One region of the Trichocoleus sp. FACHB-46 genome, then DNA from elsewhere that is predicted to be linked to it. Evidence: predicted binding sites of a transcription regulator. Region 1 holds the regulator's gene; each other region holds the start of a gene.
What was found. The regulator NtcA, encoded in region 1, controls nitrogen genes in cyanobacteria. The targets are predictions, from matches to a motif close to TTTGTANNNNNNNNTACAAA.
Positions count from the first base shown of each region.

Region 2: the regulator NtcA is predicted to act here: its motif matches at 2,966-2,985, upstream of H6F72_RS01500 (DUF3155 domain-containing protein).
Region 3: the regulator NtcA is predicted to act here: its motif matches at 3,013-3,032, upstream of urtA (urea ABC transporter substrate-binding protein).
Region 4: the regulator NtcA is predicted to act here: its motif matches at 2,312-2,331, upstream of H6F72_RS03070 (P-II family nitrogen regulator).

Region 1 is NZ_JACJOD010000013.1:395,058-399,657, forward strand. It holds gene hisB (imidazoleglycerol-phosphate dehydratase HisB) at 1-50, opposite strand, end outside; gene fabI (enoyl-ACP reductase FabI) at 146-922, opposite strand; gene ntcA (global nitrogen regulator NtcA) at 1,306-1,977, shown strand; gene H6F72_RS09460 (DUF3084 domain-containing protein) at 2,240-3,859, shown strand; gene H6F72_RS09465 (pre-16S rRNA-processing nuclease YqgF) at 3,941-4,384, shown strand; gene H6F72_RS09470 (DUF3146 family protein) at 4,387-4,600, opposite strand, start outside.
Region 2 is NZ_JACJOD010000006.1:258,355-262,954, forward strand. It holds gene H6F72_RS01480 (fructosamine kinase family protein) at 1-23, shown strand, start outside; gene H6F72_RS01485 (DUF3611 family protein) at 52-636, opposite strand; gene H6F72_RS01490 (PadR family transcriptional regulator) at 1,318-1,680, shown strand; gene H6F72_RS01495 (cofactor assembly of complex C subunit B) at 1,849-2,382, shown strand; gene H6F72_RS01500 (DUF3155 domain-containing protein) at 2,559-2,876, opposite strand; gene H6F72_RS30035 (GAF domain-containing sensor histidine kinase) at 3,229-4,600, shown strand, end outside.
Region 3 is NZ_JACJOD010000008.1:210,694-215,293, forward strand. It holds gene urtC (urea ABC transporter permease subunit UrtC) at 1-268, opposite strand, end outside; gene H6F72_RS05685 (branched-chain amino acid ABC transporter permease) at 336-1,541, opposite strand; gene urtA (urea ABC transporter substrate-binding protein) at 1,601-2,923, opposite strand; gene ureG (urease accessory protein UreG) at 3,143-3,736, opposite strand; gene H6F72_RS05700 (EAL domain-containing protein) at 4,016-4,600, shown strand, end outside.
Region 4 is NZ_JACJOD010000006.1:627,133-631,732, reverse strand. It holds gene H6F72_RS03085 (cytochrome c biogenesis protein) at 1-892, shown strand, start outside; gene queF (preQ(1) synthase) at 957-1,397, opposite strand; gene H6F72_RS03075 (hypothetical protein) at 1,576-2,160, shown strand; gene H6F72_RS03070 (P-II family nitrogen regulator) at 2,406-2,744, shown strand; gene rdgB (RdgB/HAM1 family non-canonical purine NTP pyrophosphatase) at 2,854-3,432, opposite strand; gene H6F72_RS03060 (phosphoglucomutase/phosphomannomutase family protein) at 3,501-4,600, opposite strand, start outside.

The sequences.
Region 1 (4,600 bases):
AAGGCTGTGCGGTGCTCTTGGGAAGACGCTTCATGAATGCTAGTCTGCATAGGCCCTACTCAATACTGGGAAGTAAAAACTGGAAGGGAGAAACTTTGAGCCTGCGCAGGCAGGCCAAACGGTTGTAGTCACTTAATGGCAGCCACTACATCCCCATGATCTCATAGCCAGAATCAACATAGAGGATTTGCCCTGTCATACCGCTGGACAAATCACTGCATAGGAACGCCGCTGTATTGCCAACTTCTAGTTGAGTCACAGTGCGCCGCAGGGGTGCCACTTCTTCCACATGATGAATCATGTCCAGAATTCCCCCAACCGCAGAGGAGGCGAGAGTTCTAATTGGGCCAGCAGAAATGCCATTGACTCGAATATTGTGGGGGCCCAGTTCTGCGGCCAAGTATTTAACGCTCATTTCTAAGCCCGCTTTGGCAATGCCCATAACGTTATAGTTGGGCACCACACGCACCCCGCCCAAGTAGGTCAATGTGACAATGCTGCCGCCTTCTGTCATCAGGGGTTTAGCGGCACCACTGAGCTGAATTAACGAATAAGTGCTGATGTCTAAGGCTGTGGTAAATCCTGGCCGCGAGGTGTTGCTAAAGTGGCCAGATAAGTCATCTTTGTTGGCAAAGGCCAGACAGTGAACCAAGATATCTAGCTTGCCCCACTTCTCCTTCACAGTCTCAAAGGTGGACTGAATCTGAGCATCATCTTGCACATTGCAAGGCACAAACAAGCTGGGTTCTAGCGGTTCAACCAGTTCTGCTACTTTTTTTTCCATCTTGCCCCGCTCATCGGGCAGATAGGTAATCCCTAGGTTGGCACCCGCTTTATGGAGTTGTTGGGCAATTCCCCAAGCAATCGAGCGATTGTTAGCAATGCCTGTGACTAAGGCATTTTTTCCGGTCAGATCCAGCATGGCAATCTCTTCGTTAAGGGCAATTACGAGAATACTCAAAGATGGGGGCTTAAAGATATTGACATCTACTGTCGCTGGCAGGGTGATACGCTGCCTTGAGTCCTATCACAAGATATCTGTCTTTAGGGGGAGTAAGATAGGGTCTAAATAGATCGCTTACAGCTAAGATCCGTTCGTTTGTAGTCCTCGAAACAGCAGCCAAATTCTTCAGCCATTGGCGATCGCTGGCCGATTGTGTATCAAATAGAACAAAAAATGACTCTGGAGTAAGTTTAAGTGTTCTAAAGTCATCAATTGCTTACAGTTGGCTCACCTTCGTAAGGTTCATCTCCAGACGAGCGGCCCATGAAGGTTGGAGAAGGGCATCGAAAAGGTAAAAGGATATGGTAATGACGCAGGATAGGCCGTTAGCATCTGTGTTTCGTCAACTGGGAGGCGGAGCATTTCCTCCCGTGATCGAAACGTTTGATCGAGGCAAGACGATTTTCTTCCCCGGTGATCCAGCGGAGCGTGTCTACTTTTTGGTCCGAGGTGCGGTCAAACTGTCTCGCGTTTATGAAGCGGGCGAAGAAATCACCGTAGCCTTGCTGCGAGAAAATAGTGTCTTTGGGGTTCTCTCGCTGATTACGGGCAATCGCTCCGATCGCTTTTATCACGCAGTTGCTTTTACTCCGGCGGAATTGCTGTCGGTGCCCATTGAGCAAGTGGAAAAAGCCCTCAAGGATAACCCAGAGCTGTCGATGCTGATGTTGCAAGGGTTGTCTTCGCGCATCTTGCAGACTGAGATGATGATCGAAACCTTGGCCCACCGAGATATGGGATCACGCTTGGTCAGCTTCTTGCTCATCCTCTGTCGTGACTTTGGCGTTCCTGGCCCTGACGGGATCACAATTGATTTGAAATTGTCGCATCAGGCGATCGCAGAAGCGATTGGTTCCACCCGTGTCACAGTCACACGCCTACTTGGAGATCTGCGACAGGAGAAGATGATTTCCATCCATAAGAAAAAAATTACGGTTCATAATCCCGTCGCTCTCAGTCAACAGTTCAGTTGATCTGCTATGGTTAACCTCTAGTAATAACAAGCGCTTACAGCGACTTGAATACAGCTCTCTGGCCGAGGAAGGTGCTTCATGGCACTCCTGCGAGGAAACAAAGAGAGCCCTGATGCTCTCCTGACGCTGAGGCAAGGCAGCAACTTTTGCTATCTGGGTCTGCTTGTTGTCGTCCTACAGGTGTGATGGCACACAAAACTTCTGGGGCATGAGATAGGCTGTATCTGAGTTGGGTGTGAGCCAAATGGCTTCCTGAGGGTAGATGACCAGCGGGTACATCTTAATTGTGGCAATCTTGGTGTTGGGGGGTGTGATCGCAACGGTGGGCGATCGCATCGGTACGCGCGTAGGCAAGGCTCGCCTCAGCTTGTTTAACTTGCGTCCTCGCAAAACCGCGGTCTTGGTGACGATTGTCACGGGTGGCATCATTTCTGCTTCTACACTCGCCATTTTGTTTGCTGTGAGTGATCAACTCCGTACTGGCGTTTTTGAATTGGGCAAAATTCAGAAAAACCTCTCTAGGGCGCGAGAAGATTTAGCAAAGACGAGAGTTCAAAAAAACCAAGTTGAGCAAGAGCTGACCCAAGCTCGCGCGGAGCAAGTTTCGGCCCAACAACGGCTGGATCGGATTAATTTGTTTCTTAAGGCCGCGATCGCCAAGCAAGCGACGACAGAAGCACAGCTAAATCGTACGCAAACCCAGCTAGGTCGAGTCGAGGCCGAAAGAGCTCGCACCGAAGCTCAGCTCGATCAAACTCAGAGCCAACTGAGCCGCGCGGAAGCAGAAAAGGATCGGATTGAAGATGCCAAAGACCGCACCGAAGTAGAACTAAACCGAACTCAAACGCAACTAAGCACTGTTTCTCAGCAAGCAACGGGACTCCGCTCCGAGATCGACCGACTGGATAACGAGCGCCAAAACTTGATTAAAGAAACTAAAGATTTAGAGATTCAACAAGCCAATTTAGAGAAAGCTGTTCAAACCTTGCAGCGGTACTACCAGTACTATCAAGCGCAATATGAAACCCTACGCCAAGGCAACGTTGCTCTCTTCCGGGGACAAGTGTTGTCAGCAGGGGTCGTGCGGATCGTTTCTCCCACAGGCGCTCAGCAAGCAATAGACCAGTTACTGCGAGAAGCAAATCGTAACGCTATCAAGTTGACCCGTCCTGGTACTGGTCAAGTCAGCGAGCAGATTATTCAAATCACCAGACCGGAAGTAGAACAACTGGTTGACCAAATTGAAGATGGTCGCGATTACGTCATTAGAATTCTCTCAGCGGGTAACTATGTGCTAGGAGAAAAGAGCGTTCAGGTGGTGGCGAGCGCTACGCTCAACCAAGTCGCATTTCTTTCTGGTGATGTCATTGCTGCCGCTTCAGTTGATCCATCTACCCTAACTGAAGCCGACATTCAAAAGCGGATCGAACTGTTGCTAGCCGCCACGGAGTTTCGAGCCAGAGGTGCGGGGGTACTCACGGAAGGAGTACAGATCGCTGCAAATGGTCCTAGCGTCACGGCAATTTTGAGCTTTGCCGAGCAGTTGAAGCAGTATCGCCAGCCGCTCGATTTAAAGGTTGTAACCACGGGTGTGATCTACACAGCAGGCCCGCTGAAGGTGGAGTTGTTAGCGATTCAGAATGGCCAAGTGGTGCTGAGTACTAGTCGGGACATTCCTCGACCCAATCGTCCTCAACCCAACAGCAGTCCATCTCCTCAACCCAACAATGCCACTCCTAATCCAAACAATCCAAACAACAGCGTGACTCAAGAGGACGCTAATTTTGAGTTTCAACATTCAGACCCTTACCCTGGAAAAGCCCCTAATTCCAAGCCGTCAGATGTCTCTCCCAGCCCCTTCGTCAGTCCTGACGATTTGTAACGGCAGGTCGTTACAATAAAGCAGAGTGACGCTGACAAGTTGAGCTGTTTCCTCGTTCTGCTGGCAAATGATTAGAATTTCATGGTCTTAAATCCTCCCCCCAATCCTGATCAGCCGATCATCTTAGGCTTCGATCCTGGTCGCCACAAATGTGGTTTAGCTGCGATGGGAGTAGACCGGACGCTACATTACCACCAAGTTATTGCAGCGGATGAAGTGGTAGCTACGATTCAACAGCTCCAAAAACAGCTACCCATCTCAATCGTAGTGATGGGGGATCAAACGACTGCGAAAACTTGGAAACAAAAGCTAAGTGATGATTTACCTGATCCGCTCCGGGTCGTCTTGGTAGACGAGCGCTACAGCAGCTTAGAAGCTCGCGATCGCTACTGGAAGATGTACCCTCCCAAAGGCTTGTATCGTTTAATTCCTCAAGGGATGCGAACCCCACCGCGATCGCTCGATGATATTGTGGCAATTCTGTTGATTGAGCGTTACTTAGAACGCCTAGTCGCATCTGCTTAAGCTTAGAGCTGGGCGCGAATCGTGAATGAGTAGTCACCACCCGGTTCTAGTTGATAGTCACATTTCTCTAAAAAGCGCCCTAGAGGTTCTTGGATCAAAGCTCTACCGAGAGAAGGCTGCACTAATAAGCTGCCTTGCTTAAAACACCACTGAAACTGCCACTCAAATTGATTGGCTCTGACTTCCCCCTCAATTTTGCCCTGATTCCACGACTGA
Region 2 (4,600 bases), on a different contig from region 1:
TGATTGAGCAAATCTTGGCCTAGTCATTGCCATCTCTGACTCGGAGAATTTCTAGCGATTAACCCGATTTAGCAGCCAAAAAGAAGAAACCAGTCCCGCAAAGTGGCCCGCGATCGTATTCGTGTTAGCTTGCACTACAAAGAAGTCGAGGGGCTGAATAGTCGGAATATTATTTACACCATATAAAAGAGGAGAATTTTGAGGCTGGGCGATCGCTCGGGCAATCAAGCCACCGACGATGGCCTCCGCTCCTACAATGGTCAACAACATGCCGACCAGATTGAGCACAATGCCAAGTTGCAAAAGTTGAATCGTATCTGCCTTACTAGGGCGCAGGCTAGTATTAGGCGCTCGTAGTTGACGAGAGATCCGCACATATCGAAATGACCAGTAGATACTGATCCCTAAAGCCACCAATCCACAGACAGCAAAGAAAATGCCAAAGCCAGTACCCGCTCGCGTGGCATTGGAAGCCGCTCCAGCTCGACCGCTAAAGCTAGCCAGAATTAAAACCCCGGTAGAAACAACCCCTAAGACTGCTTGGATACTGAGGCTAATCCAGCCAGTCCAGCGGAAGTTAGTGGCAATTTGACGAATTGCAGGCGGAATTGCAGAAGAGTCTGGCTGATTCAACATGATGCTCTAAACGGGCGTAATAACCTGGCTGTTCATCTATCCAAGGTAACTAAAGCATAACTTTATTTGTTATCAGGCTCAGCCATTTGTGGGGTAGGTTAAAAAAATTGTTTTAACGACCTTGGGTAAGAGTTGCAAAGTGATGAATTGCCTACAGAGCGATCGCTCTAATCCAGCCTATTTCTTTATTCTGCAACCCTAATTGCTATCCTTAACCTCGCCTATACCCTTAGTTGCTCCTCAGATTTTAATCCATGCAGATCATCCATTTGGATGAAAGGTGAAATCTGATGAAAATCTGGCAGACGAACTCAGAATTAAATGTCTAGAATTAATATTACGCCCTCTAATTACTTGAGTAGAGGGGATGAAGGACGGGCACTCTAGTCTGTAATTACCAAGCTAAATTCAACATGACTCTCTGAATCTAGTGTGAGAGTTAACGGCACTATCTAGAGCTTTTCGAGAATATGCATCTACTCTCCTTTAAGTCATGCCAAGCTCACTGTTCTAGAAACTAGCCACGAGTTTAGGCACCACAGGCTTACATCAACTAAGGGCAAATAGATAGCAACAGAGGACTAATCAGATGGGTTGGCACTCTTGCGCTATTGCTGTTGTCTAAGACTGTAACGTCAACACCCTAGCTTTAAAGTGGATTGATTAATTATGGGTTTAACCATGCGATTTGAAGATATCTACCAGTTTTTCCAAGATCCCCCACCGATCTATCTCAATAAAGAACTCGCCGTTTGTTACGTCCTGTCAGTATTGCAGCGAGGGGATTCTTACGGAACCGAGTTGATTCAACTTTTAGAGAACGAGTATCGCACCTATCGTCTCTCAGATACAGTCCTTTATAGCGCTCTAAAATTTCTGGAGGATGAAGGAGCCATCCAGGGTTATTGGCGCAAGGTAGAAGGACGAGGACGGCCACGCCGGATGTATCAAATTCGTCCAGAGTGGTCTGAGCGGGCTCAAGAATTATCTCGTCTCTGGCAAGGATATGCAACTGGCAACTTGCCACCCGGTGACAACAACTAAGCTTGGTGGGCCGTAGTTCCTAGAATCTGTCGTAAGGCTGCGATCGCGCTAGTCCCAAACAGAGCTAAGGTTGTGCGGTCTCACCTACTACCAACTAGAAGCAGATTAAAACCTTTCTATACTTATGTAAAGTATAGGGATATCGTTTGTTATTCCTACCCCATCTTTATGAACGCTGCCATTCTGCCATCTATATTCGTGATGACCTTACTGATGGTGGTGGGTCTCATGTTTTTCATTCGAGCTTCCGTCAAAGACAGAACGCGAGCAGTACAACTGATTGCAGAACAGGCAGAGGAATCGTTACTCAACCGAGTGCAACAATACTTTGACCAACGCGCCTACAAAGTTGCAGCCCTCGATCCAGCCCAAAACCAAGTAACATTTCAAGGCGTGGTACGGCCTAGCTGGTTTTTGGCCGTCTTCTTAACGGTATTGGCTGCCGCAGGCATTTTGTGTTTGGCTCTAGTACTATCAATGCTTTTGCCTGGACTGACACAGATTTTGCTAGGGACCGTGCTTCTGGCACCTCTAGCAGGCTTCTTTTACTGGCAAAAAGCGAAGCGCCCAGAACAAGTTTCCCTCAAGATTGAACCCCTTGAGTCAGAAAAGTCTCAATCTTGGAGCCGCGTTACAGTCACAGCTCATCGAGATGAGTTGGCCGAATTGCAGCGAGCCCTTAACTTAAGGGTTTGTGATTAATTCGCTTCTCCTGCGCCCTACTATCTAGAGAAGGCTTGAGAGCTAAATCAAATGACCCCATTCAAACGTTGTGGTTTGAGTGGGGTCCTTGTTTATATCAGTCCAACTGATTTCCCGTGTCAGCAAAGTATTAAATGTTCCCAACAGACTCATTTGCAAGCTCGACCAATTGAGCTTTAGTGACTGGTGACAGCCACAGGTGCATCTTCTGTATCACCAATCAATACTCTCAAACTGGGAAACAAGAAATGGTTCTCTTCGACATACTGTGCACTGAAGAGCCCTTTTTCAGCCCAGAAGTACCGGTCCGTGGTATGCTCGTTCCGCCTTACAAGTAGCAAAGCTGGGGGAAGAATAGCTTGTGCTTGAATGAATTTTCGAGCAGCTGTAACTGGTTTTTCTTCGCCACTTTCAATGCTAAACTGAGGCACTAACTCCAGAATCCTGCGCCCTTCTAGGCGACGACGACTTTTGCGCTTGCGTCTCCTGGCCAATCTCGATACCTCCTCTTTCTGCCGACAGGTGTAGTGATAGTTACAAAACCGTCGCAAGTATATCGGCTTGAGTTCAAAATTTCAACTTCTTTTAAGTCGTTGATACAAAACTCTACAACTGGCTTCAACAAAGACTAGATAGACCTTTTGAAAGGTCCTATCAGTGGATGAACGCCTAATAATCTTAATAAGACTTTGAAAATCTTTATATTAAAAACACAAAACTAGGCTAGAAACTCATAAAGAGCCGATAGATAGATGTATATGGTGGCAAAACATGGCCAACAACGGAGTGTTAGTTCAGGGAATGTAGAAGGGTTTGTTTTGAGGTAAACCATCTGCGACTGTCTGCATGCTGATACCTACTAGCTCAGAATTTGTGGCGCTTTGTCGCGCTCAGGTAGAGCTCTTGACCCAGGGGTTAGGAGCTTCTCTCAGCGTGGTTTACCTGACCGAAGAAATGGCGGATGGCACTGAGGCCAAGCTAATTCCAGTGGTGGCTTATCCTGAGAGCGCTGCTGCTTGGGATGATGAGCACTTTTTATTACCTGCCGCAGAAGCAACACTGCCGCGCTTGCTAGCGGCAGATGCTAACCCTGCTACGTCTACTCAGTCTGCTTTGAGCCCACCGTTCTTGGCAGAGGATGAAGTTGGCCCCAATCCAGAGCAGTTCCATAACGAGGCTTTACAGCACCAACGCCAAGTTGTATTGCCTTTGATGCATGAGGGTATGGTGATGGGACTGCTCGTGACCGAGCGAGACGATCGCGCTTGGAGTGAACAGGAGCGATCGCAAATTGAACAAGTAGCTCATACCTTAGCGTTGGGCTGTGTCTTAGACCAACGCAGTCAATGGCTAGAACGGGAACAGCATCAACAGCGGCGGCTCCAGGCTCAACAATCTAATCTGTTCGACACATTGTTACATCAGTTTCGCAATCCCTTAACGGCGATGCGAACCTTTGGCAAGCTCTTGCTGCGACGCCTTGGCACCGGAGACCCAAACCGGGATGTGGCTAGCAGCATTGTGCGAGAGAGCGATCGCTTACAGGAGTTGTTACAACAGTTTGACCAAGCTATTGATTTGGGTAGAGCTGATTCAACGCCTTTAACACTCGCTCCTGCTCAGACAGACAGCTCTACACCGCCCAATACCGCTGTGCCTGCCAGTTCGCAGTTTGAGTCGTCGGTTGACTTTGCCATTGACCGCTCTGAGTCAAGTGTCAATCGGGCGAGTAGTATTCGATCTGGGCCTTCTGTGCCTTTACTGCCCGCGGCTGGATTTCTGACAGGTGTCAATCTCAAGCTAGAGCCTTGCGCGCTCGCTAGTATCCTAGAGCCTCTGATTGCTTCGGCGAGCGCGATCGCGCAAGAACGAGAGCTAGCGCTATATACCCATATGCCATCTGACTTGCCTTGGGTGAAAGCTAATGCCAAGGCGCTCCGAGAAGTATTAAGCAACCTGTTGGACAATGCCCTGAAATATACACCCGCGCAAGGGCAAGTCTATGTGGAAGTCAGTACAGGCTGGTCTGTGCCCCTACCCCGCAGCCATGCTGACTGGTTAGGCATTGCTATCTGGGATACAGGACCAGGGATTCCTCCTCAAGATCTGGCGCATTTGTTTGAGCGGCACTACCGGGGGGTACAAGCCCAGACTGGGATTCCGGGGACTGGGTTGGGCTTAGCGATCGCCCATGATTTGGTGCAGCAAATGCAAGGCG
Region 3 (4,600 bases), on a different contig from region 1:
AGTGCATAGCTAAGGCATAACCGCCTAAGGCAAAAAATACACCATGCCCCAAGCTCAGTAAACCTGTGTAGCCCCAGATTAAGTCAATCCCTAAGGCTGCGATCGCCAGCGCTAAAAATCGCCCTAACAAATTCAACCGAAAACCAGTCAGTAAAAGCGGCATCACTAAAATGAGGCCCAGCGCGATCGCGCCCACAATGCCAATTTCCATCAGCAGTTTGCGATGCCTGCGCCAATCTATCCCTCGATTCCCAATTGCTGTCTCCACAACCCCAAGCCTCTCACGTCACCCAGCCAAACTCAATCCAGAATCTAAAATCGGCAATCCAAAGCTGCTATGCGTCCACCGTTCGTCCCTTCGGCGGAAACAGACCTGCCGGGCGCACTTGCAGAAACACCACAATCAATGCAAAAACCATTACCTTGGCCATGCTGGTGCTAGAGAAGAATGTGAAAAAGTCAGCCAATGGGGGCACCGCCGTCAACAAAGGACGAAACGCATCGGAGCCGATCAGATAAGTTAAGGTGCCGATCGCCATTGCGGCCACAATGCTGCCGACCAACTTACCAACACCACCCACAACGACCACCATGAACGTATCCACAATGTAATTCTGTCCAGTGTTAGGGCCCACGGAACCAAGTAAGCTCAGGGCACAGCCCGCCACACCCGCCAGCCCAGACCCCAGCGCAAAGGTGAGCGCATCTACCTTCTGAGTGGGAATGCCCAAGCAAGCACTCATGCTACGGTTCTGCGTCACAGCTCGAATTCGCAGCCCCCAAGGCGATCGCTGCAAGAACAGATAAATGGCAACGACGCAGAAAATAGTCAAGGCCACAATAAAGAGGCGCACCGAGGACACTTGAAAGCTCCCCAACGAGAAACCACTGCGAAGCCACTTAGGCGCGGTGACATCTACGTTTTGTGCCCCAAACCAAGGTTTAGTTACAGCCAGCTTATAAGTTTGGCTGAGGATATTGCCTGTGACCGCAGAAATACCAAACGAGATCGGCAACAGTAGCGCGATCGCCCAACCCCGTAGACGGTGCCAATCCGCACGACGAGACAGCAGCCACATTCCACCGAAAAAGAAGAGGCAAAAGAGGGCTAGACCAATCACCAGCACCCAATTCACGCTCCGCACAAACTGCTGCAAGATCAGGCTCACGCCCCAGGTGGCTAGCAAAGTTTCTAGAGGACGGCCATATAAATACCGCACCACCCCTCGTTCCAAAATTAGCCCCATTAAAGCCGCGACCAAAAAGGCTAAAGGGAGAGCAAAGAGAATGTAAGTTTCTAGCCAGTCACCCCCCAGGCTCTTGAACACATTCTGAACCACAAAGGTGGTGTAAGCCCCCAACATCATCAATTCCCCGTGGGCCATGTTGATCACGCCCATGAGGCCGAACACAATGGCGAGTCCCAGTGCTGCTAGCAACAACACCGAACCGATGCCAATGCCACCCAAAATCCCATCTACCAATCCCGTCAGCAAATCTCTCCCTCCTGCGAGCTGGGATTCTGGAAAAGAATTAACCAAATTCTTTTCCAGAATCCTTTAGCAAAGCGGCACGTAGTGCTATCTAAAATCCCAAATCTCTAAGTGGTCTTGTACTTGCCACCCTTGGCTGGGTCAGACCAATCACAAGCGAAGCCCTTGGTTTCAGCTACATACTGGTTCCAAGGCACAGGAGCTACGGCTTTGTCGGTAGAGGAGACAATCTCAAACAGACCATCGTCCCGCACCTCACCAATCCGCACCACTTTAGACAAGTGATGGTTGGCAGCCAAGCTGACCTGTCCTTGTGGAGCATCAAAGGTTTGGCCAACCGCAGCAACCCGTACCTTCTCCATGTCATCTGCTGTAGCGGCCTTCTCAACCGCTTGCTTCCAGATGTAAACCATGATGTATGCTGCTTCCATCGGGTCGTTGGTGACGCGATCGCTGCCATACTTGGCTTTGAACGCCTCTACAAACTTCTTGTTGGCAGGAGTGTCTACGGTTTGGAAATAGTTCCAAGCGGCATAATGACCCTTGAGATATTCCGGTCCGATCGCCTTGACTTCTTCTTCCGCAATACTGACGGACATAGAGGGATATTTATCTGGCCCCATCCCAGCGCCCTGCAACTGCTTGAAGAAGGCCACGTTGCTGTCTCCGTTCAGCGTGTTGTAGATCACGCCGCCGTTAGGTAAAGCTTGCTTGATTTTGGCAATGATCGGCGTGACTTCTGTACTGCCTAGAGGCAGGTAGTCTTCTCCGACAACCTTGGCACCTTTGGCTTCTAGCTGCGCTTTGATAATTGTGTTGGCGGTGCGAGGGAAAACATAGTCAGATCCCACCAAGAAGAATTCTTTGCCTTTGTTTTCCAGCAGCCAATCGACCGAGGGTTCAATCTGTTGGTTGGGAGCCGCTCCGGTGTAAAAAATGTTTTTGGAACATTCTTGCCCTTCATACTGCACTGGATACCAGAGCATATGATTCTTCTGCTCAAAGACAGGCAAAACTGCTTTGCGGCTGGCAGAGGTCCAGCAGCCAAAGATAGTCGCGACCTTATCTTGGTCAATTAGTTTAGTTGCTTTCTCAGCGAAGGTAGGCCAATCAGAAGCACCATCTTCGACGATCGCTTCAATTTGTTTGCCTAAAACACCACCTGCTTGATTAATTTCTGTGATCGCTAATTGTTCAGCATCTACCACGCTCTTTTCACTAATGGCCATGGTGCCGCTTAGCGAATGGAGAATCCCAACCTTGATGGTGTTGCCGCTACCAGCGGCGGCAGGGGATGCTGCTGTCGTAGGGGAAGCACTCTCGCCTGCTTGAGGGGTGGGATTGTTGGCGCAAGCTTTTAGCAGAATGCTAGTACCAAAAGTGGCTGAGCCGTAAATCAGAAACTTGCGCCGCCCAAACTGCCTTGCCATGTTGTTATTATTCTCCTCACTCAATCTGCTAACCGGTGTCGGAAGTTACATGATTAAAGTGAGATATTATGGCGGAGCTTCTGAGGCTAATTGTATTAGCTTATACAAAATTCCGATAGCAATAAATGTTCTTAGTCTCAAACCCTGAGCTTTGCGTGGGTTAAGTCAAAATAACCCCATGATTGAAAGTTCAAAGCGATCGCCAAACTCTACATACTTCTACATATTCTCTGTAATAAAATTAATCACCTGCTCTAACCCCGTCTGAGTTTTTAGATTGGTGAAAACAAATGGCTTCTGACCTCGCATTTTTGTGGCGTCTCGCTCCATGACGCCTAGGTCAGCCCCGACGAAGGGAGCCAAATCAATTTTGTTAATCACCAATAAATCTGATTTGGTGATTCCTGGTCCTCCCTTGCGAGGAATCTTGTCTCCTGCAGCCACATCGATTACGTAAATGGTGAGATCAACTAATTCGGGGCTGAAGGTAGACGCGAGATTATCACCCCCGCTCTCCACGAACAGTAAATCTAAGCTCTGGAAGCGCTGCTCTAGTTGAGCGATCGCGGCTAAGTTGATCGAGGCATCTTCGCGAATTGCGGTGTGAGGGCACCCTCCGGTTTCTACCCCAATGATGCGCTCTTGCTCCAATGCCTGATGCTTGACCAAAAACTGCGCATCTTCTTGGGTGTAAATGTCATTGGTGACTACCGCAATATTGTATTGCTGACGTAGAGCTTTACATAGCGTCTCTACCAAAGCAGTTTTGCCAGAGCCTACTGGACCTGCGATCCCAACCCGTAGTGTACTCATCTGGAATTCTCCTAGCCAGATTAAAATTATATTCTCTAGATAAATTAAATATTTGGTCTAAGTATTTTCTGTCGTTGCGAATTGTGACTGCACCCAGTCAGAAATGGCTGAAAAACTTCTGAGGAGCATTAAATTTTGCAGCACGAATTCTAATCTCAATCCTCCGGCATCAAAAATTTAAGATCAGGGCACATTTATGTGTATGAGAGCAAAATTTGGCCAATGTCGGTAACCGACCAAAACTTTAAGATAAGGTTAATTTGTATATTAGATAACCATATGTATCAGTACCCCATCAAAGTGCTGTTGGTTGAAGATGACGAGGACGACTACGTGCTCACGCGATCGCTCCTCTCAGAAATTGAGGGTGATAAGTTTACCCTGGAATGGGTCCAGACCTATGAAGCGGCGCTGACTGTGATGGGGCAGCATCGGCATAGTATTTATTTAATTGACTACCGCTTAGGGCTTCATGATGGCCTAGAGCTGTTGCAGGCGGCGATCGCTCAAGGTTGCCGCGCTCCCATTATCCTGCTCACCGGACAAGGTGATCAAGAAATTGATCTAGCGGCGATGCAAGCGGGTGCGGCGGACTATCTAGTTAAAGGTCGAATTGATGCTGCTTTATTAGAGCGAGCCATTCGTTACGCGATTGAACGGAAGCGCACCCTAGAAGCCCTCCGAGCCAGCGAGTCGCGTCTGGAAGGAATTTTAGCTTCCCTCGAAGATGTAGTTTGGTCGGTTTCGGCTACAACCTTTGAAACCATCTATATTAGTCCTGCGGCTGCCGCGCTCTACGGTCGTCCTGTAGCGGAGTTTTACCAAAATCCCCGGCTGTGGCTGGAAGTGGTGCATCCAGAGGAT
Region 4 (4,600 bases), on a different contig from region 1:
AGGGCGGATTGGCCCGATTGTGGTACATGCCAGCATGTTGCTCATTCTGGCAGGGGCCATTTGGGGAGCCATGACTGGTTTTATGGCCCAAGAAATGATTCCCAGTGGAGCCACGTTTAAGATTCAAAACATTGTGGATGCGGGGCCTTGGGTGGGGGCACAGGTGCCGAAAGATTGGTCAGTTCGGGTGAATCGTTTCTGGATTGACTATACGCCTGAGGGCGCGATTGATCAGTTTTATTCAGACTTGTCGGTGCTGGATAGTCAAGGACAGGAAATTAAGCGTAAGACGATTCATGTGAACGAGCCATTGCGGCACAAAGGCGTGACTTTGTATCAGGCGGATTGGGCGATCGCCGCTGCTCAAGTCCGACTCAACAAAAGTCCCGTGTTTCGCTTACCTATGGGACAGCTAGAAACAGGCGGGGCAGGCCGAATTTGGGGAACCTGGGTGCCTACTAAACCAGATCTAAGCGCTGGCGTGTCCCTTGTAGCTAAAGATCTACAAGGCATGCTGCTGATCTACGACATTCAAGGCAAGCTTGTTGCCACTGTACGTTCGGGGATGGCGGTCGATGTGAATGGCGTCACGCTGTCTGTGGTGGATTTAATTGGCAGTACAGGTTTGCAAATCAAGGCGGACCCAGGGATACCGGCGGTCTACGCTGGGTTTGGGCTCCTAATGTTGAGCGTCATGATGAGCTATGTCTCTCACTCGCAAGTTTGGGCTTTGCAGAAAGAGGGACGCTTCTATATCGGTGGCAGAACTAATCGGGCGCAAGTTGCGTTCGAGCGGGAGTTGCTAGAAATTCTCGATCGCCTGAGTCAACCTACCTCTTCCCCTGCTGAGCCTGCGATCGCTGCTGAAGCCCTCACCCCATCAGCCCGCTAGAAATTCGGGCATTAGTTGATATGCGGTAGGGGCAACTCTTGTGGTTGCCCTCATTGTCTAACCTTCAATGATCCTTCTGGTGATGCACTTCCACTACGGTGTGGACATTACCGCGAGGATTAAAGTCACCTTTAACTCTGATCTCTAGAGGGTCAGCAGCGGCGACGAAATCATCCAAAATTTGGTTGATCGATTCTTCGTGGGAAATATAGCGATCGCGATAGCTATTGATATACAGCTTCAGCGCTTTTAGCTCTACCACGCGCTGATCAGGTACATAGGTAATGTGAATCGTAGCGAAATCAGGATATCCCGAAAACGGACACTTGCAGGTAAATTCTGGCAAGGTGATGCTGACATCGTAACGTCGTCCCAGCCGAGGATTGGGAAAAGTGATCAGTTGTCCTTCAGCGATTTGCCGTTCTCCGTACTTCACCTGTGACGCAGATTCAGCGATCGCATCAGGCTCAGATACCATATCTGGAGAGGCTGGAGAGTGATTCATAGTCATGCAAAGACAAACGTTGACGAATGGATGGATCTGAGTTTGCGGGCTGAATTTGCAGATTTGTAGCGAATTCCTTGACGAATCGCTGTTAGATTGCTCTAATTTCATCTATTCTGGGGCATAGATCAATCGACTAATTGACCAATGCTGCCCTGTAGGATTTCAGCTCAACCCTATGACATCCCATCTCAATACTAAGCCACCAATGCGCAACGTTACGGCCTCTAGTTACACTGGGCAAGCTACAGCTAATGGTTATGCTCCCTCGGTGCCTATTTCGGTATACCGCGAGTTGGCTGCCGAGCTGCAAGCCACCCGCGCCATGCTCGATTCTCTCAACAATCAGAATCAAAATTTAGCCAAGCAAAATCAACAACTACGGACAGAAGTTGACAAAGTTGTTCAGTCCGCTTTGCAGTTACAAAAGGTAGCGGGTTCCCAGCAACCTCTCAGCCGCAGTGTTATGGCTGAAGTAGCGTATACAAGACCCGATATTGTGGTTGAGCCGAGTTATTTCACCCCTGAACCTGCTCGATCCATGCCCCGTAGTTTTAATCCTCGGCCAGAGCCAGCCGAACCTACGGTGGTTTCAGAAAAGCTATTTACTGAGCAAGCAGAAACACGGCCTCGTCGTAATCCCCAAGGGGAGCAATCACCTGAGTTAGGTGGTTTTTGGTTAGCAGCAGTTATCTTTCTGATTGTTGTCTCAGCATTTGGGGCAGGCTTCTTGATTGTGCGTCCTTTTTTACCTAGCCGTTAACTAGATGGTGGTAGGTAGCTATGTATTGCAGCCGCTTCAATTCGCCTCAGTGATAAATAGGTCTGACTAATTCTCTAGGTAGACGATAAAATTTGTTGACAACGTCAAGTCTTATAAAGTACAGCTAAGTACTGCGATGCATGCCCAAACAAATGTATTTTTTGATACAAAAGTCTGGGTTTGAGCGGTGATAGAAAGTGTCATGCTGGTCAATTGGTAGAAAAACGGTCTGAGGAGTTAAGCACTTGAAAAAAGTTGAAGCTATTATTCGGCCCTTTAAGCTGGACGAAGTCAAAATTGCTTTAGTGAATGCTGGCATTGTTGGCATGACTGTCTCTGAAGTCAGAGGCTTTGGACGCCAGAAGGGGCAAACTGAGCGCTATCGTGGTTCCGAGTACACTGTTGAGTTTTTGCAAAAGCTCAAAGTGGAAATTGTGATTGAGGACGACCAGGTTGACATGGTGGTCGAGAAGATCATCACCGCTGCTCGGACGGGTGAAATTGGGGACGGCAAAATCTTTATTTCGCCAGTGGAACAAATCATCCGCATTCGGACTGGGGAAAAGAACCTCGAAGCAATCTGAGCACAGCTGGCAATCGGTTTCCTCAGGGCATTAAAAAATAAGGTTCACCTCAGGAGGTGAACCTTATTTTTTCTCTAACATTTAGAAACAGTTTATTGCTCTTGGCAATTCAGTCTACTTTCAGCGATCGCAGTTGTGGAATTAAAGCCGCGATCGCTTGACCTCGATGGCTGAGTGATCGCTTCACCTCTGGGGTCATTTCCGCAAAGGTGAGGTGCTTTTCTGGCACATAGAACACTGGATCATAGCCAAATCCACCCGTACCGCGAGGAGCATGCAGAATTTCTCCCCGACACACCCCTTCTGATTGCAGGGCGATCGAACCATCTGGGCGAGCGACGACAACGACACAAACAAACTGAGCTTGGCGATTCAGCTCACTGCCGAGTTCAATCAGCAACCGCTCTATACGTTCTGGATCGGTCTGGCCATAGCGGGCAGAGTAAACGCCGGGTGCACCTTCTAGGGCTTCTACTTCTAAACCGGAGTCATCCGCGATCGCCCATTCTCCCGTAGCTTGAGCAATTTGCGCTGCTTTCAGAGAAGCGTTGGCAAGAAAAGTGTCCCCAGTTTCTTCCACGTCGAGTTCGGCTGGTTTGAGCTGCAAATCCCAATTAGAACCAGCCAGATATTCTTGCATTTCCCGCAACTTGCCAGGATTGCCAGTAGCAACAATCAGGGGTCTCATGATAATAAGTCAGGCAGAAACAACAATTCTCCCCTTCCCTAATAGGGAAGGGGTTGGGGGTTAGGTCATTAAAAGGAGTTGGCCCAGTTCTTAGCCCAAGCAAGAGTTTCATGAACTTGGGTGAGGGTTGCGGCTTCGCAGTAGAGGCGGAGGACAGGTTCGGTGCCGCTAAAGCGAATCATTAACCATCGCTGATCAGCTAAGCGAAATTTGTAGCCGTCGGCAGTATTGCAATCAATCACGGCTTGTCCGGCAATTTCAGTCAAGGGATGCTTTTGTAGCTGCTCTAGCAACTGCGATCGCACAGCCATACTCGCCAAGGGCAGATCAATGCGATCGTAGGCAGAGGTAAAGTTAGTTTTTTCCTGTAACTGGCGGTAGAAATCTGCCAGATCTAACCCAGACTGAGCGATCGCCTCTAGAACGTACAGAGCAGATAGGAGGGCATCTCGCTCAGGGATGTGATGCCCGTAGCCAATGCCGCCGGATTCTTCGCCGCCTAGCAGCACTTGTGCTTCCATCATGCGGTCGGCAATGTATTTGTAGCCCACCGCTGTTTCAAATACAGGCAGGTTATACAGAGCCGCCACTTTGGGGATGAGGTCGGAACCGCTGACTGTTTTGACGATTTCGCCTTTGAAGCCCCGACGAGCAGTCAGATGATCAATCAAAATCGGAATCAGCACTTGAGAGCTGAGGAAGTTGCCTTGGCCATCAACCGCAGCAATGCGATCGCTATCTCCATCAAAAACCAATCCAACCGCCAGATTGGAATTAGCAGCTCGGTGAGTTTTGATTTGTTGAAAAAGCTTGTCGAGGTAGCGCGGTAGCGGTTCGGGTGCGCCGCCTTCAAATAACGGATCGCGATCGCTGTTGAGTTCGTGAATCGGCATGCCCAAAATCTGGGCCAAGCCACCCGCTGCGGCTCCATGCATCACGTCCGCAAAAACAGTTAGGTTGCCTTGGGCGATCGCATTTTGAATCAGAGCAATATCGACTTTTTGGCGAATCGCTTCACAGTAGCTCGGCCAAGGATCAAAGCTTTGGATGGTGCCAGGCGAATTAGTAGTTGCAGCGGGTGGCGTTGCTAGCAAGGCTTCAATTTGCTTAGTGACTTCTGGAGATACTGAGCCTCCAAACGCTCCTTTAACTTTTAAGCCCGAGTAAC